DNA from 3 places in the Staphylococcus piscifermentans genome. Region 1 is predicted to be linked to each of the others. Evidence: a T-box and tRNA genes for the amino acid it is inferred to sense, from the RefSeq annotation. Region 1 holds a T-box; the other regions hold tRNA genes.
What was found. A T-box is a leader RNA that pairs with one kind of tRNA and senses whether it is charged. The one in region 1 lies ahead of CKV71_RS06285 (valine--tRNA ligase), so its partner is inferred to be a tRNA-Val.
Positions count from the first base shown of each region.

Region 1 (10,296 bases):
AACTTCCCCCATCGAATAAGCCGTTAATTGAACCTGTAACGATATGTATTGGATAGGCTATTGCACGTTGTGGAACAGATACAGAATCCCCTACAAATTGTTCCACTGAAGATTGATGATGTGATCTGATCGATAACCCTATTAAAGCTATAAATAGAATTAGGGAACAGAAAATAACAATCAACTTGTTATTTTTAAAAAAATTGGACAACCCGAACACCTCTATTACCTCGAAATTTCGTATCACAATTTATTTTATATTACTACACCTAGTAATTAAAGTACTTACCCCTCATATTTATATTTACTTAACAAAAAAGTGTATCGACAAAAGTCTCTAACTAAAATTTGCCGATACACTATCAATAATATGTTATTAAATAAAATTTCAAAAGCCGCATTTAATGGATTCAATATCGACTCTATTTGCTTGCTTTTTCATTATCGTTATCGTTTTCTTTTTCATCTTCTTTATAAAGTGTTTCTTCTTTTCTCCATTGCTCGAATAATTTTTGAGCTTTTGATTGTTCGTCAGCATTCTTTCCATTATTTTGCTTACTCATAATTAATCAACCCTCTCTATAATTAATTCAACCATAGGTTAACGTAATCATTTTTCTTTTTCAAGATTATCACTTTATTATTAGAAGAAAGATTAATAAGCATTAATAGGTTTCATTTCAATATTTTGCTGCATGGCATTTAAGTCTTGAAACAATTCTATTTCAGTGGCATATACTCTGATTTTATCTGAACCGAAGCGGTACATAATAAATTGGTTGCCACGTTGGCCAATTAAATATTTATCATTATAGCCCATACGGCTCAAATCACTTACATGCATAAATTCTTTTTTATTGATCATATTAAAAATATTTTTTGTTTGACTGGCAGGCATATTATTTAACAAGTCATTTTCTTCGATTGCATAATGCTGACCAGGTTTAAATTCATCTACAGGAACACTTTCAGTATTATAAGATGAATGGACGCCTTTATTACCGACAGGATTCCAGTCTTGTTCTTTAAGAAACGGCGCATATTTCAAAGCAAAAAACACAATAACAATAATACCTGCTACAGCGATGATATTTTTTATTAAATTAAGTATAAAACGCATCTTCTACACCGCCTACTGTTATTATATGTACATATTAAAGTATAACCTTAATTTATACATCGGCCTACAGAATGATAATATAGTTATGACTTAGGACTGATGTATAGGAAATTAAAATACGCTACTATAATATAAAAGGAGTGGCCACGATGACAATTTTATCATTAATTTTATTAGTATTACTTGTCGGCTTATTATTTAGAGTTGGATTATCTATCTTAAGATTTTTAATTAAAGCTGGCATACTTGTATTAATTATATATTTAGCTTATCAGGGTGTCCTTTGGATTATGCAATATCTACAAAGCCATCCACTTTAAAGACAATCAAATATTTTCATTTATAAAACCTGATTACAAATATAAAAGTGATTAGGTTTTTTAGTTTTCCAAATATCCTCCTTCTACCATACTTAAATATTTAGCATCACCGATAATAATATGGTCTAGCAGTTCAATACCTAATACTCTGCCGCATTCTTGCAATCTTTTAGTAGTAGCTATATCTTCTTTAGACGGTGTAACGTCTCCTGAAGGGTGATTATGCACCACGATAATAGCATTGCTTGACCATTTAATTGCCGCCTTGAATACTTCTCGAGGATGTACAATAGATGAATTCAAAGTACCTACAAATATAACTTCGTGGCGGATTACAATATTTTTAGAATTTAAAAAGAGAACTTCAAATTGCTCGTGCGTCAGATGCATCATTCTTGCTAAAAAATAATCTGCAGCATCTTGCGGAGATGATATCTTAATTTTTTCCTCTATGTCCGGAACGTGCATGCGCTCCCCTAATTCAAAAGCAGCTTTCAGAATCACAGCCTTATTTAACCCAATGCCTTTTACCTTGGTTAAATCATTTAATGAAAAGGACTTTAATTCACGTAAGCTATGCGCCAATTTAATTAAATCTTGCGCCACTTCTATACTAGAATGACCTTTTCTGCCGGTGTTGATGAGTATCGCAAGTAATTCTGAGTCTGCTAAATTTATTGCACCTTTCGCAATGAGCTTTTCTCGCGGTTTATCATTATCTGGTAAATGTTTAATCATCATTTAAATTTATCTCCTAAATGTAAAAATATTGAATTAAGTAAGTGTGGAAAATTGAGGTGAATAAAAAAGCTAGAAAAATAAATGGAATAAGAGGGATTTTAGCGATTTTCTTTTTTGAGATAGACATTAAAATGATTGCTAAAAAACCTGCGAAAATAAATGTACAGCAAAATATATAAAGAAATAATGGAAATGGTATTACTATAGCTAGAAGAGAAAATATAGCAATATCACCATAACCTATAGAACTGCTTGAGATTATATATAAGAAATGCAGCAAGAGGATAATTGGGATTTGATTATAATAAATATGATTGGATAAAGCTAAAACAGTTATTGTAAAAATAATTAAAAAGTGGATTGGTATAGAGAAAGTTTTGTAGTCGTACAGTGCAGCCGCTAGTAACAAAAGATAAATGGCTATAAATAAGCTTGCTTTTAAGTGGATAAGTTGAAAGGAGATTAGAGGTATTGGGATCCAAGCTAGAAGTTCTCCTATTAAATGGATGACTGGAATTTTACAGTTGCAATAGCGACATCTGCCACGCAGCCATAAAAAACTAATAACAGGGATTAAATCGAAATGATTAAGAACATGTTTACAACTCTCACATTTTGAGCGACGTGTTAAATAAGTAAAGTTTAACTGCTTAACGTGACAAAATTGCAAGAGAAAGCTTTCTAAAATAATACAATAGCAACTTAAAATAGTGATGGACAAATACTATCTGCCCCCTTCTGTTAGTGTCATGCAAGTATTATAGCTCCATTCAAGTAAACAATCAATTATTTTTATTACTTTATCATTTTTTTAAAATATGACTCGATTATCCTTAAATTTTGCATTTTCTACATGTAGTTAGCATTAAAATCTGAATTAATAACACATAAAAAAGTTGAAGCACAAAACATGTTTATGCTCCAACTCTTCTTTTATTTATTGAAATCTATTTTCGCTTTTACTTCACTGATAAAATAAAGACTACCTGTAATTATCAAAGCGTTGCCTTGATAATTTTCTACAAAATCAACATAATCATCGATAAGTTCTGGTGTAAATGTTTCCGCTTCTGCAGCAATTTCTTCTTTAGGCTTTGCTCTATGAAAATCGAAATCAGTAATATAGATATGATTAGAAATCGTTTTTAATTTCTCTAGCATATGTGCTATCGGTTTACCGCTTACAGCTGAAAATAAAATATCTACATTATCTTTGTCATAATAATTTTTGATTGTACTCACCAATGCTGCTACACTTTCATTATTATGTGCTCCATCTATCACCATTAAAGGTTCTTCTTTGACTCTCTCGATTCTGCCTGTCCAACTTACTTTTTCCATTGCATTAATCATTTTATTGAAATCTAGTTCTATTTGCCCTTGTTCAAACAAAATAATTAGCGCAGTAATAGCAAGTGCTGCATTTTCTTTTTGATGTTCACCCAACATATCTAATGCGATGTTTTCAAGTTCATAATCTTTAAATCTATAGATAAATTCATCATCTTCAGAAACGATTGATATATCTCGATCTAGTTCAAATGCTGGTGCATCTTGTTTTTCTGCATACTCACGGAAATACTTTAAGGCATCTTCATTTTTAACAGCATAAACAAAAGGTACGTGATGTTTAATGATATCGCCCTTATCTTTTGCAATATCGCCATAAGTTGACCCTAATAAATCTGTATGATCTAAACCAATGCTGGTAATAACAGACATAATAGGTGCAAATACATTTGTAGAATCATTTTTAATTCCTAAACCTGCTTCTATTACAACGAAATCTACTGGTCTGATTTCTCCAAAGTATAAAAACATCATAGTGGTAATGATTTCAAATTCAGTAGCAGTACCATATTCTGTTTCTGCTTCTAATTCCTCGCTTACTGGCTTGACACGTGATACTAATTCTACAATGACGTCATTGCTGACGGGTTCACCATTTAAACTAATACGTTCATTAAAGGTTTCGATATATGGTGAAGTGAAAGTACCGACATCATAACCATTCTCAACTAAGGCTGAGCGCAAATAAGCAACAGTTGAACCTTTGCCATTTGTTCCCCCAACATGGATACCATTGATATTATTTTCAGGATGTCCTAAACGATGCAACATCCATTCCATACGTTTAGTACCTGGTTTAATACCGAATTTATCTCTTTCATGTATCCAATATAAGCTGTCTAGGTAATTCATAATCAGGACTCCTATGCTTTTAATTGTTCAATTCTAGCTTTTACGCTATCGTATTTTTCTTGATAATCTTGCTTTTTCGCTTTTTCTTCATTGATGATTTTTTCTGGAGCTTTATTAACAAAGTTTTCATTAGACAACTTTTTGTCTACACGATCTAGTTCACTCTGCCATTTATCAAGTTCTTTTTCCAAGCGTGCAATTTCTTTATCCATATCAATTAAGCCTTCTAATGGTAAAATAACTTCCCCTGCACCTACTACAGAAGTCATAGCTTTATCAGGTGTTTCAATATCAGTTGAAATTACAAGCTCGCTTGGATGACCGAATCTTTCAAGATAATGTTGATTTTCATTTAACATTTGTGTGATTTCAGCATCTTTAGTTTTGATATAGATAGGAATGGCTTTAGATAGTGGTGTATTCACTTCAGAACGTGCTTGTCTTACTGCTTTAATGATTTCAACCACATATTGCATCGCTTGTTTGCTTTCTTCAAACATGAATTCCTCTTCTACTTCTGGCCACGCACTTGTTACAATTGTTTCTCCTACATGAGGAAGGTTTTGCCAAATTTCTTCAGTAACAAAAGGCATGTAAGGATGAAGCATACGCATTGTGCGATCTAGCACATAGCTTAACACTGAACGTGTGACTTGTTTTTGTGCCTCATCTTCGCCATTCATAGGTATTTTACTCATTTCAATATACCAATCACAGAATTCATCCCAGATAAAGTTATATAACGCACGTCCTACTTCACCAAACTCATAACGATCACTTAAATCAGTAACTGTTTTAACCGTTTCATTTAAGCGTGTCAATATCCATTTATCTGCTAACGATAAATTATGAGTTAAATCGATATCTTCAAATTTGAATTCTTCACCAATATTCATAATACTGAATCTCGCAGCGTTCCAAATTTTATTGATAAAGTTCCATACAGATTCTACTTTTTCAGTTGAATAACGTAAATCATGACCTGGTGATGATCCTGTTGCTAAGAAATATCTTAAGCTATCTGCGCCATATTCATTGATAACATCCATAGGATCTACACCATTGCCCAATGACTTACTCATCTTGCGACCGTCTTCAGCACGAACTAATCCATGTAATAGCACATCATCAAATGGACGTTCTCCTGTAAATTCAAGTCCTTGGAAAATCATACGTGCTACCCAGAAGAAAATGATATCGTATCCAGTCACGAGCGCGTTGGTTGGATAATAGCGCTGATAATCTTCAGATTCAACATCTGGCCAGCCTAATGTTGAGAATGGCCATAAACCACTAGAGAACCAAGTATCTAAAACATCTTCATCTTGTACCCAATTCTCTGCATCTTCTGGTTCAGTTTCACCTACATAGATTTCTCCAGTTTCTTTATGATACCAAGCCGGAATTTGATGGCCCCACCACAATTGGCGAGAAATTGTCCAGTCTCTAATATTTTCCATCCATTGATTAAAGGTATGTTCGAAACGTTCTGGAACAAAATTAATACGGTTATCTGTTTTTTGATTATCTAAAGCTTGTTTAGCTAAAGGTTCCATATTGACAAACCATTGTGTAGATAAATACGGTTCAACTACTGCACCTGTTCTTTCAGAATGTCCGACTGCATGTACATGATCTTCTATTTTAATTACTAAATCTTGTGCTTTTAAATCTTCGACAAGTTGAGTTCGGCATTCGAAGCGGTCCATACCTTCATATTTACCTGCTTTATCGTTCATTTTACCTTCTTCATCCATTACAATAATTGATTCTAAATCGTGTCTTTGACCGATTTCAAAGTCATTAGGATCATGAGCAGGTGTTACTTTCATCGCACCACTACCGAATTCAACATCTACGTATTCGTCTGCAAGAATTGGTAATTCGCGATTTACGATTGGTAAGATAACTTTTTTACCGATAACGTCTGTGTATCGTTCGTCATTAGGATTAACTACAATAGCTGTATCGCCAAGCATTGTTTCAGGACGTGTAGTCGCAATTTCAATATAACCTTCTCCATCCGCATACGGATATTTGAAGTGATAGAATTTACCTTCTACGTCTTCATGCACCACTTCAATATCAGATAAAGCAGTACGCGCTTCCGGATCCCAGTTGATGATACGTTCACCGCGGTAAATCAGTCCTTTGTTATACATATCTACAAAGACTTTTCTAACCGCTTTACTCAATCCATCATCCAAAGTAAAACGTTCTCGGTCATAATCTAAACCTAAACCTAATTTCGCCCATTGTTGACGAATGAAAGATGCATACTCATCTTTCCAACTCCACACTTCTTCAAGGAATTTCTCACGGCCGATATCGTGGCGTGAGATACCTTGTTCATTTAATTTTGCTTCTACTTTTGCTTGAGTCGCAATACCAGCATGGTCCATACCTGGTAAATATAATGTATCGTATCCTTGCATACGTTTCATTCTAGTCAGAATATCTTGTAAAGTTGTATCCCAAGCATGTCCTAAATGCAATTTACCAGTTACATTCGGAGGCGGAATAACAATTGTATAAGTTTCTTTTGATTTATCACCGCTGGGTCTGAAATAGCCTTTTTCAACCCATTCTTGATAACGTCCGGCTTCTACTTCAGTCGGATTGTATTTTGGTTTCATTTCCATTGAATTTCCTCCTTAAAAATAAAAACACCCGTTCCTAAACATAGGACGGATGTTCCGTGGTACCACCTAAATTCAACATAGCATCTACTATGAAGCACTTATATTGATTAACGCTCAATTACGCTTTATCCTACTTAGGTTCAAATAAAGATCCAAGCGGGCTACCTTCAACAGCTTCATTATACATTCTCACCAACCATGTACTCTCTTCAAAAATGAAAGACTGTGTACTCTTCCCGATTTGTATTATTCACTTACTTATTTATAGTATAATAGAACTACAAAATAAGTCAATGAGGTGGTATAAAAATATGTCAGATTGCGCCTTTGGAACAACTGATCCAATTTATAAAGAGTATCATGATAAAGAATGGGGACATCCGCTTCATGACAGCAGAAAGCTTTTTGAATTAATGGCTCTAGAATCTCAGCATGCAGGACTTTCTTGGTTGACCATTTTGAAAAAAAGAGAAGCTTACCGAGAAGCCTTCTATAATTTTGAACCTGAAAAAATTGCTTCTATGACGGATGAAGATATCGATAAACTGATGGAATTTCCAGGAATTGTACATTATCGCAAAAAATTAGAAGCTATTGTGAGTCAAGCTAAAGGTTATTTAGAAATTGAAAAAATACATGGCAGTTTTAGTAAATTCTTATGGGCTTATGTAGATTTTTACCCCATTGATTTACACTACAAAACGCCTACTGATCGTATTACGGTAGACAAGCGTGCAAAACAGATGTCTAAAGATTTGAAAAAATATGGTTTTAAATTCATGGGCCCTGTAACCATGTTTTCTTTTTTAGAAGCAGCTGGGCTATATGACGCTCATTTAGAAGATTGTCCATTTAAGCCTTCGCAAAATTAACTCTGTTTACTCTTGCTACCAGTAGCGAGAGTTTTCTTGTAATAAATTCTAAATATTCATAAAATTAAGATTTATTTATGTTATTATAGCTTCTATACTCATTTTTTATACGAGGAGGAACTATAATGGAATGGATTAAATTAATTGGTATTTTAATTATTATCTTGGGATTCTTATTTAAAATCGATACTATTGCTGTTATTTTAACGGCAGCAATTGTGACTGGTCTAGTCTCGGGTATGGATTTTTTCAAAATTCTAGAAGTTCTAGGAAAAGCTTTTATTGATAATAGACTTGTATCATTATTTATTCTTACTTTGCCAATGGTTGGATTAATAGAAAGATTCGGTTTGAGAAAACAGGCTGCAAACTTGATTGGTAATATTAAATCTGTCACGAGTGGTAGATTGCTTTCGCTATATCTGCTTATTCGAGAGATAGCTGGTTTAGCATCTATCAGAATTGGCGGGCATCCACAATTTGTCAGACCATTGATAAATCCAATGGTGCAAGGAGCTCTTAAAACAAGATATAAATTATCGGATAAACAAATTGAAAATAAGGATGTTGAAAAATTAAAAGCTGAAGCTTCAGCAATGGAAAATTATGGTAACTTTTTTGGACAAAATTTATTTGTTGGTAGTGCAGGAATTTTATTAATGGTTGGAACATTTAATTCACTACATATTAAGACAAGTGCTGTCGATTTAGCTCTTGCTTCTGTACCTATTGCGATTATTACATTAATAATTGTAGGAATAAAAAATTATTTCTTAGATAGATATTTGAGCAAAAAGTATTTAAGTAAGGAGGATAAAAAATGAGCCAGCATACTTTAAATGTCATACTTGAGTTTTTCTATATTTTAATAGGTTTACAATTATTTTATACTGCTTTTCGTGCTCTTCTTTCTAAAAATAAAGATAAAAAAATAGGAACTGCACTATTTTGGACATTACTTGGAATTACCTTTATTTTTGGTCCCTATATACCAAATATTATTAATGGTCTACTCATAATATGTATGGGATTACTCACTTTATTTAAACAAGTAAAGATAAAAAATATTGTAGATGTAACAGAAAAACAGGGCGATAAAGGCGCTAGAAAATTTAAAAACAAATTATTTTGGCCTGCCGTAGTTTTAGCTATAGTTGCCGTAGTTATCTCCAATTGGACTCCTTTAGGTGGCGCAATTGGTCTGGGTATCGCATCAGTAATTGGACTTATTTCAGCTTATTTTATTATTCGACCGAAATCCAAATATATTCTATATGACAGTGACAGATTAACGCAACAAGTCGGAACTGTAGGTATATTACCCCAATTTCTTGCTGCTTTAGGTGTTTTATTTACAGTTAGTGGTGTCGGTAATGTAATTTCAAAAGGTATTTCACACTTTGTACCTGAAGGTAATCATTTAATCGGCGCAACTGCTTATATTTTAGGAATGGTAATTTTTACTATGTTGATGGGTAATGCTTTTGCGGCTTTTACAGTGATTACTGCCAGTATTGGCATACCATTTGTAATTGCCCAAGGTGCTGATCCTGCAATTGCTGGTGCATTGGCAATGACTGGCGGGTTTTGCGGAACACTGCTTACTCCTATGGCAGCCAATTTCAACACTCTGCCTGTCGCGCTATTAGAGATGAAAAATGAGTTTGGTGTTATAAAATCTCAGTTTCCAGTTGCATTTCTATTAATCATAATCCATATTGCTTTAATGTATGTTTGGGCATTTTAATATTTAAGGAGATGAAATTACTATGAAAATTTTAGTTACAGCTTTTGATCCTTTTGGTGGAGAAGCCACAAATCCTGCTTTAGAAGCAGTTAAATTATTACCAGAAAAAATCGCTCAACATGAAATTACAAAATTAGAAATTCCTACTGTATTTCATAAATCTGCAGATAAAATCGATGAAATATTAAAAGAAAATAAGTACGATGTAGTACTAGCAATCGGTCAAGCCGGTGGACGATACCATTTAACACCTGAACGCATAGGTATTAATATCGATGATGCACGTATTCCAGACAATGAAAATAATCAGCCTATCGATGTACCTATTCAATCAGATGGTGCAGCTGCTTACTTTTCGAATTTGCCTGTCAAAAAAATGACGCAGGCAATTAAAGACGCAGGAATTCCAGCATCACTATCTAATACTGCAGGTACATTCGTATGTAACCATATTCTTTATCAACTCGGATACCTGCAAGCTACACAATATCCTGATATCCAATTCGGCTTTATACATGTTCCGTACATACCAGAACAAGTTGTAGATAAACCTGATAAACCTTCAATGGCTTTGAGTAGTATTGTAACAGGATTAGAAGCTGCTATCAGGGCAATATCCAAAGATAGTAACGATATCAAAGAGCCTCTAGGT
Region 1 covers NZ_LT906447.1:1,353,729-1,364,024, reverse strand. The annotation lists gene mreC (rod shape-determining protein MreC) at 1-211, opposite strand, end outside; gene CKV71_RS12535 (hypothetical protein) at 423-563, opposite strand; gene CKV71_RS06310 (DUF4930 family protein) at 656-1,120, opposite strand; gene CKV71_RS12530 (hypothetical protein) at 1,270-1,440, shown strand; gene radC (RadC family protein) at 1,501-2,181, opposite strand; gene CKV71_RS12670 (hypothetical protein) at 2,223-2,360, shown strand; partial or broken gene CKV71_RS12790 (prepilin peptidase) at 2,663-2,902, opposite strand; gene CKV71_RS06290 (bifunctional folylpolyglutamate synthase/dihydrofolate synthase) at 3,115-4,383, opposite strand; gene CKV71_RS06285 (valine--tRNA ligase) at 4,395-7,025, opposite strand; T-box leader at 7,064-7,278, opposite strand; gene CKV71_RS06280 (DNA-3-methyladenine glycosylase I) at 7,337-7,897, shown strand; gene CKV71_RS06275 (DUF969 domain-containing protein) at 8,023-8,721, shown strand; gene CKV71_RS06270 (DUF979 domain-containing protein) at 8,718-9,644, shown strand; gene pcp (pyroglutamyl-peptidase I) at 9,667-10,296, shown strand, end outside.

Region 2 (10,296 bases), 1.1 Mb from region 1:
TAAAAGCAGAGCAGAAGAGCGTACGGTAATGAATCGGTTAGATGAGCTTGTAGCAACTGAGTATCCTGTATTATTAGCAACGAGCCGTAAACGTTTCATCAAAGAAATGATCGAAACAGACTCTCGTCCAGAAGACCGCGATGAAGCAACAGCCGCTACGACTGCTTATGGTATTATGCAGGGAGTCAAAGCTGTCAGAGTACATAATGTTAAACTGAATGCGCGTATTGCTCAAGGTATAGATTACTTGAAGGAGAATGAATAATGGCAGATACGATATTTCTTAATGGCATGCGCTTTTACGGTTATCACGGAGTATTGCAAGCCGAAAATGATATCGGACAGATATTCGTTGTAGATATTACTTTGAAAGTAGATTTAATAGCAGCAGGAGCTTCAGATGCTGTAGAAGATACAGTGAATTATGCTGAAGTTTACGCAGACGTGAAAGAGATAATGGAAGGTGAACCTAAGAATTTGCTCGAACATTTAGCTACGCTTATTGCAAAACGTATAAATTCACACTATAATCGGGTATTGGAAACTAAAGTGAGAATTACAAAAGAAACACCACCTATTCCAGGTCACTATGACGGAGTGGGAATTGAAATAACGAGGGTGAATGCTGAGCATGACTAAAGTTTATTTAGGCTTAGGCAGTAATGTCGGAGATAGAGAACAACAATTGAATGAAGCACTTCGTTTATTAGATGCACAACCAGGTATTCAAGTAACTCAAGTTTCTTCACTTTTTGAAACAGCGCCAGTCGGCTATGTCGACCAGCCTGATTTTTTTAATTTATGCGCAGAAATTGAAACGCATTTAACACCGCAAGAGGTTTTAGATTGTGGTTTGAAGATAGAACAGCAATTACATCGTGTTCGCAAGGAACGATGGGGACCGCGCACATTAGATATAGATATTTTACTTTATGGTAATGAAATCATTGAAAATCAAGCACTGAGCATTCCTCATCCTAGAATGGCAGAACGTGCCTTTGTCTTGGTTCCTTTGCAAGAAATTGCACCTGAAGTGATTCATCCATTGAAACAGACGAAGATTAAAGATATTGAAGTTCCTGATGAAACTGTGACTAAGTATCATAAACGTTAGAGAAAGATTGAGAGGTAGTTATTATGTGGAAGATTGGAGATGTAGAAATCGACAATAGAGTCGTGCTTGCTCCGATGGCCGGAGTTTGCAACTCTGCATTCAGATTAACAGTTAAAGAGTTTGGCGCAGGATTAGTATGTGCTGAAATGGTCAGTGATAAGGCCATCTTGTTTAATAATCCTAAAACGATGAATATGTTGTATATTGATGAGAATGAACGTCCATTATCCTTGCAGATTTTTGGCGGAGAAAAAGAAACATTGGTAGAAGCGGCAGTTTATGTCGATCAAAATACAACTGCTGATATTATTGATATCAATATGGGATGTCCCGTTAATAAGATTATACGTTGTGAAGCGGGCGCCCGTTGGTTGTTAGACCCTAATAAAATTTATGAAATGGTCTCTGCTGTAACTGAAAAAGTCAGCAAACCAGTGACGTGCAAAATGCGTATCGGCTGGGATGAAGATCATATTTATGCTGTTGAAAATGCAAAAGCAGCAGAGCGTGCAGGCGCAGCAGCTATTTCATTACATGGACGTACACGTGTCCAAATGTATGAAGGTCACGCAGATTGGGATATTATCAAACAGGTGAAAGAAGCGGTTAACATTCCAGTTATCGGGAATGGTGATGTAACAAGCCCTGAACTCGCACAAAAAATGTTAGACGAAACGGGCGTAGATGCTGTTATGATTGGTCGCGAGGCTTTAGGAAATCCTTGGATGATTTATCGTACAGTGCATTATTTAGAAACAGGCGAATTGATGGATGAGCCTACCGTAAAAGAAAAAGTAGAAATTGCTTTATTACATTTGCGTCGACTAGTAGAATTAAAAGGTGAGAAGATTGGTGTTATGGAAATGCGTAAACACGCTTCTTGGTATTTGAAAGGCGTGAAAGGGAACGGAAAAGCCCGTAAAGCATTGAACCAAGCAAACACTGAACAAGAAATGATTGATATTCTGCAGAATTTCCAGGCAGAATCAACTGCAGCAACAGCAACCCAACAAGCTTAAAGGAGGAGCAAGATTGTTACTAAAAATATAAGCAAACGATTATAAGCATATCCAAACATATTTATAATTCAATTGAGGTGACAATGATGTATAAGACTAAAGAAATAATTGGAAAATTAAGCAGTGCTGTTTCCAAACCATCTAATCGTAAATATACAGCATACAGTCGAGATACGAACCCATCGCAATCTGATGCATTACAAAATCAATTTGAAATTTTAACACATCACCGTAACTATTCATACTTTTAGCGACTGTATCTATGGTTTTTGTCAATTGAAAAAAGAGGGTGGTAAAATATGCTGAGAGCTTTTAGAACCGAAATCAATCCTTCTTTTGGACAACGACAAACCATCAACCAAACTATCGGCACATGCCGTTGGATGTACAACAAATTTATCGAGACTAACCAGAATTTCCATAAAACCGGGCACTCATACATGAACGGTTTTGCCTTCAGCAAATGGATGAACAATGTATATCTTCCAAGTCATCCGGATAAACATTGGGTTAAACAAAGTGCCAGCAAAGCCGTCAAACAATCCATTATGAATGCACATCGTGCTTATCAGACATTTTTCAAAAATAAACAAGGTTATCCGAAGTTTAAAAAGAAATCAGGCATTGGAAGCTATTATTTGATCGGTACAATCCATGTACAACGGCATCGCATCCAATTGCCGAAGCTGGGATGGGTTAAATTAAAAGAAAAAGGTTACATTCCAACAAATAATATAAAATCTGCCACTATTGTTAAAGAATATGACAGATATTATGTCTCGGTATTAGTTGATCAACCTCCTTCTCCTGTTTTTAAATCCAAACAGACAGAAGGCATCGGTATCGATTTGGGATTAAAAGAAGCTGTATTCACACCCTCCGGTGTGAAAATCAGAAGTTTCAAAACAAATCAAATGATTGTTAAACTTGATAAATCTTTGAAACGACAGCAGCGAAAATTATCCAGAAAGAAAAAAGGCTCTCATAATTGGTATAAACAATTGTTGAAAGTACAAAGATTATACCGATGCATTAAAAACATTAAAAGAAATATCAAACGCAAAGGCATACTCTCTATTGTCCGCACAAATCCGCAATTTATTACCGTTGAAAATTTGAACATCAAAGGTATGATGAGAAACAAAAGATTGGCCAATAGTTTTCAACAGATCGGACTCGGCTGCATTGTTGAATGGTTAAAAATCAAATGTCAAGATTATGGTATTGAATTACGCCAAGTCGACAGATTTTATCCCTCCAGTCAAATATGTTCGGATTGCTGCCACATACAACCCATGCCTTTGAATCAAAGAACGTACCATTGTCCTCATTGCGGAATGATTAAAGACAGAGATATCAATGCCAGTATTAATTTAAAGCAAGCAACAGATTACACCGTGATAGTGTAATAAAAATAACGAAAGGAAAACTGCTAAAAGATTATCACACAATTTAAATGTATCTACAAAGTTTCAAACTACGGTGGGCTACATCGGAAGTAACGCTCTGGGAGAGGTTCATAGACCTGATTTCAAATGAAATCAACCTCGTTGAAAAGAGAAACTCTCTAATGACATTTAAATATGTTTTTAGTAGCAGAGGTAACAATGTCAGAAGAAATGAATGACCAAATGCAGGTCCGCCGTCAAAAATTACAAGAATTAATCGATTTAGGAATTGATCCTTTCGGTAAACGTTTTGAACGTACAGCAGATGCTGAAGAATTAAAAGAAAAATGGGATCGATTTTCTAAAGAAGAATTACATGAAAAAGAAGATGAGCCAGAAGCACACGTAGCGATTGCTGGCCGTTTAATGACTAAACGCGGTAAAGGTAAAGCGGGCTTTGCACATATCCAAGATTTATCAGGACAAATCCAAATTTATGTGCGTAAAGACCAAGTTGGTGAAGAACAATTTGCAATTTGGAAAATGGCTGATTTAGGCGACATCGTAGGTATCGAAGGTGTAATGTTCAAAACTAACACAGGTGAACTTAGTGTTAAAGCTAAATCATTTACATTGTTATCAAAATCATTACGTCCATTACCAGACAAATTCCATGGTTTGCAAGACGTAGAACAACGCTATCGCCAACGTTATTTAGATTTAATTACAAACCAAGAAAGTACACAAACTTTCATTAACCGTAGTAAAATCATCCAAGAAATGCGTAATTATCTAAATGATAAAGGTTTCTTAGAAGTTGAAACACCAATGATGCACCAAATCGCAGGTGGTGCTGCTGCACGCCCATTCGTAACACATCACAATGCATTAGATGCAACGTTATATATGCGTATTGCAATTGAGTTGCACTTAAAACGTCTTATTGTAGGCGGATTGGAAAAAGTATATGAAATTGGTCGCGTCTTCCGTAACGAAGGTGTATCAACAAGACATAATCCTGAATTTACGATGATTGAATTATATGAAGCCTATGCTGATTTCCATGATATTATGGATTTAACAGAAGGTACTATCCGACACATTTCTAAAAAAGTATTAGGTACAGCAGTTGTGCCTTATGGAGAATACGAAGTAGATTTAGATTCACCATGGAAACGTGTCCACATTGTAGACGCTGTAAAAGAAGCAACAGGTGTGAACTTCTTTGATGTAAAATCTGATGAAGAAGCACGTGAACTTGCGAAAGAACATAATATCGAAATAACAGATCATATGACTTATGGACATATCTTGAATGAGTTCTTTGAACAAAAAGTTGAAGAAACGCTTATTCAACCAACATTCGTTTATGGTCATCCAATCGAAATTTCTCCATTAGCTAAGAAAAATCCAGAAGACCCTAGATTTACAGACCGTTTTGAATTGTTTATCGTAGGTCGTGAACATGCAAACGCATTTACAGAGTTAAATGACCCTATCGATCAAAGAGAAAGATTCGAAGCACAATTAAAAGAGAAAGAGCAAGGCAACGATGAAGCACACGAAATGGATGAAGACTACATTGAAGCATTGGAATACGGTATGCCTCCAACAGGCGGACTAGGAATTGGTATTGATAGACTTGTAATGCTGTTAACTAATTCACCATCTATCAGAGACGTGTTATTATTCCCATACATGCGCCAGAAACAATAAAATTAGAAGTAAAGTGATCGGGGAGTTCGGCAGAATAATAATATATTGTTCTACCTCCCTCTAAAAGCTAACCAGAATAGAAAGAAGCCTAAAATAAATACACATTCTATTTAGATAGCTATTATCAACTCAAGAGAAAGAGACCGGAACATGATGTTATTCCGGTCTCTTTTAATATTATAGGAAGGGTAATAAACTAGTTTCAGCATCTCAAAGTGCTGATATTAAACGCATATTACAAAAGCTTAAAAGAATTTCAAAAAACTTAAGAAAAACCCTTGCATTAATTTTTAAAGCGTGTATAATTGTTAATTGTTCTGATAAATAAAGCAACAATTTATGAGCGTTTTTGCATGAATATGAATGATTCAAAAAAACATTCTAAAAAAGTGTTGACAAAGACTTTGAGATGTAGTAATATATAAGAGTCGTCAAAAAGAACGCGTTACACATTTGTAAATAAGATTTTAACTGAGTGTAAAATTGACTATTGCAAATGTTAAGAAAACCAGTTAATATAGTTTAAGTGGAAAACACGAAAAACTACATTAACAATACATTGTCTGGTGACAATGGCAAAGAGGTCACACCTGTTCCCATGCCGAACACAGAAGTTAAGCTCTTTAGCGCCGATGGTAGTCGGACTTACGTTCCGCAAGAGTAGGACGTTGCCAGGCAATATAATTCGGAGAATTAGCTCAGCTGGGAGAGCATCTGCCTTACAAGCAGAGGGTCGGCGGTTCGAACCCGTCATTCTCCACCATTTAGTAGCCGGCCTAGCTCAACTGGTAGAGCAACTGACTTGTAATCAGTAGGTTGGGGGTTCAAGTCCTCTGGCCGGCACCATCTTAATCTTTTGAGCCATTAGCTCAGTTGGTAGAGCATCTGACTTTTAATCAGAGGGTCAGAGGTTCGAATCCTCTATGGCTCATCAGTTTTCCATTATACTTACAAAATAATGCAGAAGTAGTTCAGCGGTAGAATACAACCTTGCCAAGGTTGGGGTCGCGGGTTCGAATCCCGTCTTCTGCTCCATTATTTTGCCGGGGTGGCGGAACTGGCAGACGCACAGGACTTAAAATCCTGCGGTAAGTGATTACCGTACCGGTTCGATTCCGGTCCTCGGCACCATATAAATATTAGCGCCCGTAGCTCAACTGGATAGAGCGTTTGACTACGGATCAAGAGGTTATGGGTTCGACTCCTATCGGGCGCGCCATTTATAATTTTATTACCATTACATAATTGAATGACGGGAAGTAGCTCAGCTTGGTAGAGCACTTGGTTTGGGACCAAGGGGTCGCAGGTTCGAATCCTGTCTTCCCGACTCTTATTTGATTGTTATATTGGGGGCTTAGCTCAGCTGGGAGAGCGCCTGCTTTGCACGCAGGAGGTCAGCGGTTCGATCCCGCTAGTCTCCACCATTTATATTAAAATGAACATTGAAAACTGAATGACAATATGTCAACGTTAATTCCAATTAACAAACGTCTTGGACGTTTTAAAACAAATTAGTTTTTTATGAGCTAGTCAAACAAATCATAAACTTTTATGGAGAGTTTGATCCTGGCTCAGGATGAACGCTGGCGGCGTGCCTAATACATGCAAGTCGAGCGAACAGACGAGGAGCTTGCTCCTCTGACGTTAGCGGCGGACGGGTGAGTAACACGTGGGTAACCTACCTATAAGACTGGAATAACTCCGGGAAACCGGGGCTAATGCCGGATAATATGCGGAACCGCATGGTTCCGCAATGAAAGATGGTTTTGCTGTCACTTATAGATGGACCCGCGCCGTATTAGCTAGTTGGTAAGGTAACGGCTTACCAAGGCAACGATACGTAGCCGACCTGAGAGGGTGATCGGCCACACTGGAACTGAGACACGGTCCAGACTCCTACGGGAGGCAGCAGTAGGGAATCTTCCGCAATGGGCGAAAGCCTGACGGAGCAACGCCGCGTGAGTGATGAAGGTCTTCGGATCGTAAAACTCTGTTATTAGGGAAGAATAAGTGCGTAGGTAACTATGCGCACCTTGACGGTACCTAATCAGAAAGCCACGGCTAACTACGTGCCAGCAGCCGCGGTAATACGTAGGTGGCAAGCGTTATCCGGAATTATTGGGCGTAAAGCGCGCGTAGGCGGTTTTTTAAGTCTGATGTGAAAGCCCACGGCTCAACCGTGGAGGGTCATTGGAAACTGGAAAACTTGAGTGCAGAAGAGGAAAGTGGAATTCCATGTGTAGCGGTGAAATGCGCAGAGATATGGAGGAACACCAGTGGCGAAGGCGACTTTCTGGTCTGCAACTGACGCTGATGTGCGAAAGCGTGGGGATCAAACAGGATTAGATACCCTGGTAGTCCACGCCGTAAACGATGAGTGCTAAGTGTTAGGGGGTTTCCGCCCCTTAGTGCTGCAGCTAACGCATTAAGCACTCCGCCTGGGGAGTACGGCCGCAAGGCTGAAACTCAAAGGAATTGACGGGGACCCGCACAAGCGGTGGAGCATGTGGTTTAATTCGAAGCAACGCGAAGAACCTTACCAAATCTTGACATCCTTTGACCGCTCTAGAGATAGAGTCTTCCCCTTCGGGGGACAAAGTGACAGGTGGTGCATGGTTGTCGTCAGCTCGTGTCGTGAGATGTTGGGTTAAGTCCCGCAACGAGCGCAACCCTTAAGCTTAGTTGCCAGCATTAAGTTGGGCACTCTAAGTTGACTGCCGGTGACAAACCGGAGGAAGGTGGGGATGACGTCAAATCATCATGCCCCTTATGATTTGGGCTACACACGTGCTACAATGGACAGTACAAAGGGCAGCGAAACCGCGAGGTCAAGCAAATCCCATAAAGCTGTTCTCAGTTCGGATTGTAGTCTGCAACTCGACTACATGAAGCTGGAATCGCTAGTAATCGTAGATCAGCATGCTACGGTGAATACGTTCCCGGGTCTTGTACACACCGCCCGTCACACCACGAGAGTTCGTAACACCCGAAGCCGGTGGAGTAACCTTTTAGGAGCTAGCCGTCGAAGGTGGGACGAATGATTGGGGTGAAGTCGTAACAAGGTAGCCGTATCGGAAGGTGCGGCTGGATCACCTCCTTTCTAAGGATATATACGGAACAGTTTCAACAGAAACTGACGGAATAACGTGACATATTGTATTCAGTTTTGAATGCTCATACGAGTATTCATGATTGTACATTGAAAACTAGATAAGTAAGTAAAAAATAGATTTTACCAAGCAAAACCGAGTGAATTAGAGTTTTAAAAGCTTTATTCATTTAAATGAATCGCTAGTAATCGATTTGCCTACGGCAAAGAAGATTACTCACATAATTAATAACGTGATTAAGTTATTAAGGGCGCACGGTGGATGCCTTGGCACTAGAAGCTGATGAAGGACGTTACTAACGACGATATGCTTTGGGTAGCTGTAAGTAAGCGTTGATCCAGAGATTTCCGAATGGGGGAACCCAGCACAAGTTATGTTGTGTTATCGACATGTGAATACATAGCATGTCCGAAGGCAGACGCGGAGAACTGAAACATCTTAGTACCCGCAGGAAGAGAAAGAAAACTCGATTCCCTGAGTAGCGGCGAGCGAAACGGGAAGAGCCCAAACCAATGAGCTTGCTCATTGGGGTTGTAGGACACTCTATACGGAGTTACAAAAGAATTGATTAGACGAATCGTACTGGAAAGTCGAACCAGAGAAGGTAAGAGTCCTGTAGTCGAAAGTCAATTCTCTCCTGAGTGGATCCTGAGTACGACGGAGCACGTGAAATTCCGTCGGAATCCGGGAGGACCATCTCCCAAGGCTAAATACTCTCTAGTGACCGATAGTGAACCAGTACCGTGAGGGAAAGGTGAAAAGTACCCCGGAAGGGGAGTGAAAGAGAACTTGAAACCGTGTGCTTACAAGTAGTCAGAGCCCGTTAATGGGTGATGGCGTGCCTTTTGTAGAATGAACCGGCGAGTTACGATCTGATGCAAGGTTAAGCAGCGAATGCGGAGCCGCAGCGAAAGCGAGTCTGAACAGGGCGTTGAGTATTTGGTCGTAGACCCGAAACCAGGTGATCTACCCTTGGTCAGGTTGAAGTTCAGGTAACACTGAATGGAGGACCGAACCGACTTACGTTGAAAAGTGAGCGGATGAACTGAGGGTAGCGGAGAAATTCCAATCGAACCTGGAGATAGCTGGTTCTCTCCGAAATAGCTTTAGGGCTAGCCTCAAGTGATGATTGTTGGAGGTAGAGCACTGTTTGGACGAGGGGCCCCTCTCGGGTTACCGAATTCAGACAAACTCCGAATGCCAATCAATTTAACTTGGGAGTCAGAACGTGGGTGATAAGGTCCATGTTCGAAAGGGAAACAGCCCAGACCACCAGCTAAGGTCCCAAAATATATGTTAAGTGGCAAAGGATGTGGTATTGCCCAGACAACTAGGATGTTGGCTTAGAAGCAGCCATCATTTAAAGAGTGCGTAATAGCTCACTAGTCGAGTGACACTGCGCCGAAAATGTACCGGGGCTAAACATATTACCGAAGCTGTGGACTGTCCTTCGGACAGTGATAGGAGAGCGTTCTAAGGGCGTCGAAGCATGATCGCAAGGACATGTGGAGCGCTTAGAAGTGAGAATGCCGGTGTGAGTAGCGAAAGATGGGTGAGAATCCCATCCACCGATTGACTAAGGTTTCCAGAGGAAGGCTCGTCCGCTCTGGGTTAGTCGGGTCCTAAGCCGAGGCCGACAGGCGTAGGCGATGGATAACAGGTTGATATTCCTGTACCGCCAATAATCGTTTTAAGCGATGGGGGGACACAGTAGGATAGGCGAAGCGTGCTGTTGGAGTGCACGTCCAAGCAGTAAGACTGAATGGTAGGCAAATCCGCCATTCATAAGGTCAAGCTGTGATGGGGAGAGGAAACATGTTTTCCTCGAGTCGTTGATTTCACACTGTCGAGAAAAGCCTCTAGCTAGAGATTTGGCGCCCGTACCGCAAACCGACACAGGTAGTCAAGATGAGAATTCTAAGGTGAGCGAGAGAACTCTCGTTAAGGAA
Region 2 covers NZ_LT906447.1:2,449,008-2,459,303, reverse strand. The annotation lists gene folP (dihydropteroate synthase) at 1-265, shown strand, start outside; gene folB (dihydroneopterin aldolase) at 265-639, shown strand; gene folK (2-amino-4-hydroxy-6-hydroxymethyldihydropteridine diphosphokinase) at 632-1,114, shown strand; gene dusB (tRNA dihydrouridine synthase DusB) at 1,138-2,133, shown strand; gene CKV71_RS12450 (hypothetical protein) at 2,220-2,384, shown strand; gene CKV71_RS11570 (RNA-guided endonuclease InsQ/TnpB family protein) at 2,433-3,542, shown strand; gene lysS (lysine--tRNA ligase) at 3,741-5,237, shown strand; rRNA gene rrf (5S ribosomal RNA) at 5,800-5,914, shown strand; tRNA gene CKV71_RS11555 (tRNA-Val) at 5,925-6,000, shown strand; tRNA gene CKV71_RS11550 (tRNA-Thr) at 6,008-6,083, shown strand; tRNA gene CKV71_RS11545 (tRNA-Lys) at 6,096-6,168, shown strand; tRNA gene CKV71_RS11540 (tRNA-Gly) at 6,198-6,272, shown strand; tRNA gene CKV71_RS11535 (tRNA-Leu) at 6,280-6,368, shown strand; tRNA gene CKV71_RS11530 (tRNA-Arg) at 6,380-6,456, shown strand; tRNA gene CKV71_RS11525 (tRNA-Pro) at 6,491-6,564, shown strand; tRNA gene CKV71_RS11520 (tRNA-Ala) at 6,586-6,661, shown strand; rRNA gene CKV71_RS11515 (16S ribosomal RNA) at 6,786-8,337, shown strand; rRNA gene CKV71_RS11510 (23S ribosomal RNA) at 8,582-10,296, shown strand, end outside.
Region 2: it encodes a tRNA-Val, which carries the amino acid that the T-box ahead of CKV71_RS06285 (valine--tRNA ligase) is inferred to sense. The anticodon was not compared.

Region 3 (10,296 bases), 410 kb from region 1:
TGTAACCATCTGGGCTGCAGCCTATCACTTCTGTATCTGCTTCTAAATCTCCAAATAAAAATGGAGCAAGTTGTGAAGTAGAACCATTTGCGCCGTCCAATGCAATTTTAAGTCCATCTAAATTAACATCCACTGTTGATTTAATATAACTTAAATATTTTTGAGCACCTTCAAAGTAATCAGAGTAATGTACAATTTCATTACCCACTGGACGAGGTAAGTCAGGATTTGCTTCATCCAATAATGCTTCAATTTCACTTTCTTGATCGTCAGATAATTTAAATCCATCTGATCCAAAGAATTTAATACCATTATCCGCAACTGGGTTATGTGAAGCAGAAATCATTACTCCTAGTTCTGCATCCATTTCTTTAGTTAGATAAGCAACACCAGGTGTAGAAATAACACCTAATCTCATTACTTCGGCACCGATAGAAATTAGTCCTGCAATAAGCGCAGATTCCAACATTTCGCCAGAAACTCGTGTATCACGTCCAACGAGTACTTGCGGATGTTTTTTATCTTCATTATGTGCTAAAACATAACCTCCATATCTTCCTAATTTGAAAGCAAGTTCAGGCGTAAGTTCTTTATTTGCTACGCCTCTTACACCGTCAGTCCCAAAATATTTGCCCATTTCAAATTTCTCCTTTTATTGCTAAAAATTTTAGTGTGTCGATAAATATGCATTGATATCACTTGAATTTGTATTTGTCACTTTGTCAGGAATATTCAATTTTACAGGTGCTTCATCAGAATTATCGAAATCAGAAAGATTGATTTCACCTGTAATTTCATTGATATCACTTAAGTCTTCTCTGTTTCCAAAGATTTCAACTTGTTGCTTTGATAAATCAATATCACTCGCTTTTATATTCGAGTTTGCTTTACCAATCACTTTTTTCTTAATATCTACTTTTTTGCTATATGGCTTCAGTTCTACAGTTATATTAACATTGCTCGGTTTAGTTATAACATCGATTTTATTCAAATTTTTATCAAAGGCTACAATTTCTCCAGTGTCTGTCGTATCTTGGCTAACATTAGTATTATCTTTGAAAGTTGCTTTCAAATACGCAATATCATCCACTTGATGTTCGCCGCCAATTACTTTGACTTTATGGGGAGAAACATATTCATTTGCAATTTTGTAATCTGAATTAATGTCCTTATTGCTCACATCAGCTTGAACAGTCATTTCTCTAGTGATCTTTTTCTCTAGATTGACATTAGCCTGTTTAGGATTAACAGTACCTTCAACATCCTTGTCCAATCCTTTAATAACATAGTCGACTTTATGTTTCCCTAGCTTTGTTTTAGTCAAATCTAGTTCCACTTTAATATCGTCAGACTGTTGTGCTTTTAAAACTTTAGATTGTGAACCCTTTAATTGGACATCTACATTTTCAGGTATGCCAGATGCGTATAATTCTTTACTATTATATGTAGCTTCTACTGGCACATTTTGTATTGTTCGCGTTGTACTTTGAGTTAACGCTGAAGAACTGAAAATATTACCAAAGACATTATTCACAGTTAAAAAGAAGGCTAATGCTAAGACAAATGCTACAAAACGTAACCCCCATTTGTTCTCAAACATTCTAATTCACACCTTTCTTTTGAAGTCTGGTATCAAACCAATGTTCAGCTAATAATTCTTCAAAGACTTCTAATGAAATGTCTTTACGGAGTTTTCCATCAAAGGTTATAGAAATAGAACCTGTTTCTTCTGATACTACCGCAGTAAATGCATCCGATACTTCTGAAATACCAACAGCCGCTCGGTGTCTTGTACCTAAGCTTTTCGAAATCTTAGAACTGTCAGAGAGCGGTAAATAACAAGCTGCACTTGCTATTTTAGTACCTTGAATAATCATTGCGCCATCATGTAATGGTGTATTCGGAATGAAAACGTTAGTTAACAATTCTTGTGAGATATCAGAATCCATTGGGATACCTGTTTCGATATAATCTTGTAACCCTGTTTTCTTCTCAAAAACAATTAAGGCACCAATACGTCTCTTAGCCATATATTGTACAGCACCAGAAACTGATTTAATCAACTTTTGCTGATCAGCTGAAGAACTAGCAGTATAGCGACGGAATAAATTCCCTCGTCCCAACTGTTCTAAAGCACGACGGATTTCTGGTTGGAAGATTACAATGATTGCCAAGAATCCCCATTGAATAACCATGTCGAACAAGCGAGCCGTTGTAGTCAAATCTAAAGCTGCACTTACCCATCGACCAATTACAATAACAATGATTCCTTTGAGGAGTTGAATAGCTTTTGTACCTTTAAATACCGTGATTAGAAGATAAATCACGTACCAGACGATGACTAAATCTAATACACTAGTTATTAACTTTACCGTGTTAAAATTTTCAAAAAAGCTGCCAAAATTCATAGCATCTCCTCCGGTAACCTAATTACAATGAAAACTATTTTATCAAGTTGATAAACAGCCATCATACAATCAAATTATATCATAAAAGTAACGATAGCCTTGAATGAAAATACATAATAGATAATTATTAATTTTACTTCTTTAAAAAAAAACATAAAAAAAGCACTCTTAAAAAAGAGTGCTAAGAGTGAGCCATAGAGGATTCGAACCTCTGACCCTCTGATTAAAAGTCAGATGCTCTACCAACTGAGCTAATGGCTCTAATGGCTGGGCTAACTGGATTCGAACCAGTGAGTGACGGAGTCAAAGTCCGTTGCCTTACCGCTTGGCTATAGCCCAATAAAGATGGTGGAGGGGGGCAGATTCGAACTGCCGAACCCGAAGGAGCGGATTTACAGTCCGCCGCGTTTAGCCACTTCGCTACCCCTCCAGCATGTATTTAATTCAATAAGATGGTGGAGAATGACGGGTTCGAACCGCCGACCCTCTGCTTGTAAGGCAGATGCTCTCCCAGCTGAGCTAATTCTCCAATATGTAAATGACCCCGACGGGACTCGAACCCGTGTTACCGCCGTGAAAGGGCGGTGTCTTAACCGCTTGACCACGGGGCCATATGGCTCCACAGGTAGGACTCGAACCTACGACCGATCGGTTAACAGCCGATAGCTCTACCACTGAGCTACTGTGGAATAATAGTATTGCCTGGCAACGTCCTACTCTTGCGGAACGTAAGTCCGACTACCATCGGCGCTAAAGAGCTTAACTTCTGTGTTCGGCATGGGAACAGGTGTGACCTCTTTGCCATTGTCACCAGACAATAGAATGCTTATACATTCAAAACTAGATAGTAAGTAAAATCAATCTACCAATCAAAACTTGAAATTGGATTAAGTCTTCGATCGATTAGTATTCGTCAGCTCCACATATCGCTATGCTTCCACCCCGAACCTATTAACCTCATCATCTTTGAGGGATCTTATAACCGAAGTTGGGAAATCTCATCTTGAGGGGGGCTTCATGCTTAGATGCTTTCAGCACTTATCCCGTCCATACATAGCTACCCAGCGATGCCGTTGGCACGACAACTGGTACACCAGAGGTATGTCCATCCCGGTCCTCTCGTACTAAGGACAGCTCCTCTCAAATTTCCTGCGCCCACGACGGATAGGGACCGAACTGTCTCACGACGTTCTGAACCCAGCTCGCGTACCGCTTTAATGGGCGAACAGCCCAACCCTTGGGACCGACTACAGCCCCAGGATGCGATGAGCCGACATCGAGGTGCCAAACCTCCCCGTCGATGTGAACTCTTGGGGGAGATAAGCCTGTTATCCCCGGGGTAGCTTTTATCCGTTGAGCGATGGCCCTTCCATGCGGAACCACCGGATCACTAAGTCCGTCTTTCGACCCTGCTCGACTTGTAGGTCTCGCAGTCAAGCTCCCTTATGCCTTTACACTCTATGAATGATTTCCAACCATTCTGAGGGAACCTTTGAGCGCCTCCGTTACACTTTAGGAGGCGACCGCCCCAGTCAAACTGCCCGCCTGACACTGTCTCCCGCCATGATCAATGGCGCGGGTTAGAAATCCAACACAGCTAGGGTAGTATCCCACCAACGCCTCCACGTAAGCTGGCGCTCACGTTTCCAAGGCTCCTACCTATCCTGTACAAGCTGTGCCGAATTTCAATATCAGGCTACAGTAAAGCTCCACGGGGTCTTTCCGTCCTGTCGCGGGTAACCTGCATCTTCACAGGTACTATGATTTCACCGAGTCTCTCGTTGAGACAGTGCCCAAATCGTTACGCCTTTCGTGCGGGTCGGAACTTACCCGACAAGGAATTTCGCTACCTTAGGACCGTTATAGTTACGGCCGCCGTTTACTGGGGCTTCGATTCGTAGCTTCGCAGAAGCTAACCACTCCTCTTAACCTTCCAGCACCGGGCAGGCGTCAGCCCCTATACATCACCTTACGGTTTAGCAGAGACCTGTGTTTTTGATAAACAGTCGCTTGGGCCTATTCACTGCGGCTCTTCAGAGCGTGAACCCTAAAGAGCACCCCTTCTCCCGAAGTTACGGGGTCATTTTGCCGAGTTCCTTAACGAGAGTTCTCTCGCTCACCTTAGAATTCTCATCTTGACTACCTGTGTCGGTTTGCGGTACGGGCGCCAAATCTCTAGCTAGAGGCTTTTCTCGACAGTGTGAAATCAACGACTCGAGGAAAACATGCTTCCTCTCCCCATCACAGCTTGACCTTGTGAATGGCGGATTTGCCTACCATTCAGTCTTACTGCTTGGACGTGCACTCCAACAGCACGCTTCGCCTATCCTACTGTGTCCCCCCATCGCTTAAAACGATTATTGGCGGTACAGGAATATCAACCTGTTATCCATCGCCTACGCCTGTCGGCCTCGGCTTAGGACCCGACTAACCCAGAGCGGACGAGCCTTCCTCTGGAAACCTTAGTCAATCGGTGGATGGGATTCTCACCCATCTTTCGCTACTCACACCGGCATTCTCACTTCTAAGCGCTCCACATGTCCTTGCGATCATGCTTCGACGCCCTTAGAACGCTCTCCTACCACTGTCCGAAGGACAGTCCACAGCTTCGGTAATATGTTTAGCCCCGGTACATTTTCGGCGCAGTGTCACTCGACTAGTGAGCTATTACGCACTCTTTAAATGATGGCTGCTTCTAAGCCAACATCCTAGTTGTCTGGGCAATACCACATCCTTTGCCACTTAACATATATTTTGGGACCTTAGCTGGTGGTCTGGGCTGTTTCCCTTTCGAACATGGACCTTATCACCCACGTTCTGACTCCCAAGTTAAATTGATTGGCATTCGGAGTTTGTCTGAATTCGGTAACCCGAGAGGGGCCCCTCGTCCAAACAGTGCTCTACCTCCAACAATCATCACTTGAGGCTAGCCCTAAAGCTATTTCGGAGAGAACCAGCTATCTCCAGGTTCGATTGGAATTTCTCCGCTACCCTCAGTTCATCCGCTCACTTTTCAACGTAAGTCGGTTCGGTCCTCCATTCAGTGTTACCTGAACTTCAACCTGACCAAGGGTAGATCACCTGGTTTCGGGTCTACGACCAAATACTCAACGCCCTGTTCAGACTCGCTTTCGCTGCGGCTCCGCATTCGCTGCTTAACCTTGCATCAGATCGTAACTCGCCGGTTCATTCTACAAAAGGCACGCCATCACCCATTAACGGGCTCTGACTACTTGTAAGCACACGGTTTCAAGTTCTCTTTCACTCCCCTTCCGGGGTACTTTTCACCTTTCCCTCACGGTACTGGTTCACTATCGGTCACTAGAGAGTATTTAGCCTTGGGAGATGGTCCTCCCGGATTCCGACGGAATTTCACGTGCTCCGTCGTACTCAGGATCCACTCAGGAGAGAATTGACTTTCGACTACAGGACTCTTACCTTCTCTGGTTCGACTTTCCAGTACGATTCGTCTAATCAATTCTTTTGTAACTCCGTGTAGAGTGTCCTACAACCCCAATGAGCAAGCTCATTGGTTTGGGCTCTTCCCGTTTCGCTCGCCGCTACTCAGGGAATCGAGTTTTCTTTCTCTTCCTGCGGGTACTAAGATGTTTCAGTTCTCCGCGTCTGCCTTCGGACATGCTATGTATTCACATGTCGATAACACAACATAACTTGTGCTGGGTTCCCCCATTCGGAAATCTCTGGATCAACGCTTACTTACAGCTACCCAAAGCATATCGTCGTTAGTAACGTCCTTCATCAGCTTCTAGTGCCAAGGCATCCACCGTGCGCCCTTAATAACTTAATCACGTTATTAATTATGTGAGTAATCTTCTTTGCCGTAGGCAAATCGATTACTAGCGATTCATTTAAATGAATAAAGCTTTTAAAACTCTAATTCACTCGGTTTTGCTTGGTAAAATCTATTTTTACTTACTTATCTAGTTTTCAATGTACAATCATGAATACTCGGATGAGCATTCAAAACTGAATACAATATGTCACGTTATTCCGTCAGTTTCTGTTGAAACTGTTCCGTATATATCCTTAGAAAGGAGGTGATCCAGCCGCACCTTCCGATACGGCTACCTTGTTACGACTTCACCCCAATCATTCGTCCCACCTTCGACGGCTAGCTCCTAAAAGGTTACTCCACCGGCTTCGGGTGTTACGAACTCTCGTGGTGTGACGGGCGGTGTGTACAAGACCCGGGAACGTATTCACCGTAGCATGCTGATCTACGATTACTAGCGATTCCAGCTTCATGTAGTCGAGTTGCAGACTACAATCCGAACTGAGAACAGCTTTATGGGATTTGCTTGACCTCGCGGTTTCGCTGCCCTTTGTACTGTCCATTGTAGCACGTGTGTAGCCCAAATCATAAGGGGCATGATGATTTGACGTCATCCCCACCTTCCTCCGGTTTGTCACCGGCAGTCAACTTAGAGTGCCCAACTTAATGCTGGCAACTAAGCTTAAGGGTTGCGCTCGTTGCGGGACTTAACCCAACATCTCACGACACGAGCTGACGACAACCATGCACCACCTGTCACTTTGTCCCCCGAAGGGGAAGACTCTATCTCTAGAGCGGTCAAAGGATGTCAAGATTTGGTAAGGTTCTTCGCGTTGCTTCGAATTAAACCACATGCTCCACCGCTTGTGCGGGTCCCCGTCAATTCCTTTGAGTTTCAGCCTTGCGGCCGTACTCCCCAGGCGGAGTGCTTAATGCGTTAGCTGCAGCACTAAGGGGCGGAAACCCCCTAACACTTAGCACTCATCGTTTACGGCGTGGACTACCAGGGTATCTAATCCTGTTTGATCCCCACGCTTTCGCACATCAGCGTCAGTTGCAGACCAGAAAGTCGCCTTCGCCACTGGTGTTCCTCCATATCTCTGCGCATTTCACCGCTACACATGGAATTCCACTTTCCTCTTCTGCACTCAAGTTTTCCAGTTTCCAATGACCCTCCACGGTTGAGCCGTGGGCTTTCACATCAGACTTAAAAAACCGCCTACGCGCGCTTTACGCCCAATAATTCCGGATAACGCTTGCCACCTACGTATTACCGCGGCTGCTGGCACGTAGTTAGCCGTGGCTTTCTGATTAGGTACCGTCAAGGTGCGCATAGTTACCTACGCACTTGTTCTTCCCTAATAACAGAGTTTTACGATCCGAAGACCTTCATCACTCACGCGGCGTTGCTCCGTCAGGCTTTCGCCCATTGCGGAAGATTCCCTACTGCTGCCTCCCGTAGGAGTCTGGACCGTGTCTCAGTTCCAGTGTGGCCGATCACCCTCTCAGGTCGGCTACGTATCGTTGCCTTGGTAAGCCGTTACCTTACCAACTAGCTAATACGGCGCGGGTCCATCTATAAGTGACAGCAAAACCGTCTTTCATTGCGGAACCATGCGGTTCCGCATATTATCCGGCATTAGCCCCGGTTTCCCGGAGTTATTCCAGTCTTATAGGTAGGTTACCCACGTGTTACTCACCCGTCCGCCGCTAACGTCAGAGGAGCAAGCTCCTCGTCTGTTCGCTCGACTTGCATGTATTAGGCACGCCGCCAGCGTTCATCCTGAGCCAGGATCAAACTCTCCATAAAAGTTTATGATTTGTTTGACTAGCTCATAAAAAACTAATTTGTTTTAAAACGTCTAAGACGTTTGTTAATTGGAATTAACGTTGACATATTGTCATTCAGTTTTCAATGTTCATTTTATTCAGTAACGTTATTTATTGTATCATTTCTTTTCAAGAAAGTCAATAACTAATTAACATTACTTTTACAATTTTAAAATGTTTTCTTCATTTTATCAAGAGTCAATTTTACACTCTCATTTTTAATCGCTTTGCTTTTTTCAGCGACTTTATTAATATATCATCAATTAACTATTAAGTCAACACTTAATTTCAAATATATTTTTTTAGCTGCGAGACATCTTTCTTTCTCTCGCTCACAAAGATATATTCTAACAGGATTACAAAAAATTGCAATAGAAAAACGCATATTTTTTTAAAAAACATGCGTTTAAAGGAATTCTTGCTTATTTCATTGTTTTAGTAATGATTTTTTGTGCCATTTCTTGATATATTTCACCTAATTTATCTGTAGGCTGATAAATAGATGGCGCGAAATCTTTGGGATCCCAAGTCGGTTGAGCAAGTGGTAATTGTCCCAATAACTCTGAATTAAGTTCATCTGCTAATTTTTTACCGCCGTCTTTACCGAAAACATATTCTTTATTTCCTGTTTCCTTGCTTTCAAAATAAGACATGTTTTCAATAACACCTAGGATTGAGTGTTCAGTATGTTTAGCCATTGCACCAGCACGTGCTGCAACAAATGCTGCAGTTGGATGTGGTGTAGTTACAATGATTTCTTTACTTGAAGGGAGCATTGTATGCACATCTAAAGCGACATCTCCAGTTCCTGGAGGTAAATCTAATAATAAGTAATCTAATTCTCCCCATTTTACATCTGTAAAGAAATTAGTAAGCATTTTACCTAACATTGGTCCACGCCAGATAACAGGTGCATTTTCTTCAACAAAGAATGCCATAGACATCACTTTAACTCCGTGACGTTCAACTGGTTTAACTGATTTACCTTCAATACCTGGTTTTTTATCGATTCCCATCATATCAGGAACACTGAAACCATAAATATCCGCATCAATTAATCCTACTTTCTTGCCTTCTCTTGCCAATGCTACTGCAAGATTGACTGCAACTGTTGATTTACCTACACCGCCTTTACCAGAAGCAATGGCAATAAATTCAACTGGGTTATCTTTTGAAAGTAATCCTTCAATTGTTTGAGGCTCAGCATTCGGATCTTCTCCTGTAAATTTAGCAACCGTTTCAGGTTTTAATTCTTCAAAACGAATACCTACTGTATTTGCCCCATTTTCTTTTAAGGTTTCTACAATAGCCATTTGCAAATCTAATTGTGGTTTCCCACCTAATTTAGCCATTGCAATTTTGACACTGACATGATCAATTTCTTCTTTTATTGTGATATTGACAATACCACCTGTATCTTTAAGCGGTACATCTAAAATTGGATCTTTTAGATTCCCTACTAATTTGTTGACTTGTTCAACTGTTAACAAAGCTTGTCACCCCAAATATATAATTATTTACTCCTTCTATTTTAACAAACTTAGGGGGTAAGTGGTAACGAATGATTCAATCAAAATACTAAATTCAGTAATTAAATTACATAAAACCAGTAAAAACACTCTAAACACTGTTTTTACTGGTTTTAACCATTGTTTTATTTAAATTTCTCGCACGTTCGGTGCTTTACGCGTTTTTTCTTTGTCTCTTACAAATAATCCAACAACTAAACCTATTATGACTAATAAAGTAATTACACCGAAGGATAAATCTACTCCGCGTGCAACAGCCTCTCTTTGCAATAATTCTTTAGACGCTGCTTCATGCGGTTTTGGCGCAAAAGTTTTTGCTCCCAAAGTCATCAAGGCTACCATTAAAGCAGTACCTATTGATGAAGCCATCATTCTAGCGAAGTTCATAATTGCTGTACCATGCGAAATATCTTTGTTCGGCAGAGCATTAACGCCCGCTGTATTTAACGGCATCGTTAATATAGAGACCGAGAACATTCTGATAGCATAAATGACCACAAGGAGCCAATAAGGTGTATCTACCCGTAAGAAAGCTAATACACCCGTCAAGATTATCAACATAGTAAAACCTATGATAATCAATGGTCTTACTCCGTATTTATCGTAAGCTTTCCCTGTATATATCGACATTGCACCATTAATAATAGCACCCGGTAAAATCACCATACCAGAGAGCATTGCTGAAAGTCCCATTGCATTTTGTACATACATAGGTATTAACAATGCAGGTCCTATC
Region 3 covers NZ_LT906447.1:948,472-958,767, reverse strand. The annotation lists gene glmM (phosphoglucosamine mutase) at 1-637, opposite strand, end outside; gene CKV71_RS04220 (CdaR family protein) at 668-1,600, opposite strand; gene cdaA (diadenylate cyclase CdaA) at 1,602-2,408, opposite strand; tRNA gene CKV71_RS04210 (tRNA-Lys) at 2,597-2,669, opposite strand; tRNA gene CKV71_RS04205 (tRNA-Gln) at 2,673-2,747, opposite strand; tRNA gene CKV71_RS04200 (tRNA-Tyr) at 2,755-2,838, opposite strand; tRNA gene CKV71_RS04195 (tRNA-Val) at 2,862-2,937, opposite strand; tRNA gene CKV71_RS04190 (tRNA-Glu) at 2,948-3,019, opposite strand; tRNA gene CKV71_RS04185 (tRNA-Asn) at 3,023-3,097, opposite strand; rRNA gene rrf (5S ribosomal RNA) at 3,109-3,223, opposite strand; rRNA gene CKV71_RS04175 (23S ribosomal RNA) at 3,292-6,216, opposite strand; rRNA gene CKV71_RS04170 (16S ribosomal RNA) at 6,460-8,011, opposite strand; gene CKV71_RS04165 (P-loop NTPase) at 8,454-9,521, opposite strand; gene CKV71_RS04160 (MDR family MFS transporter) at 9,690-10,296, opposite strand, start outside.
Region 3: it encodes a tRNA-Val, which carries the amino acid that the T-box ahead of CKV71_RS06285 (valine--tRNA ligase) is inferred to sense. The anticodon was not compared.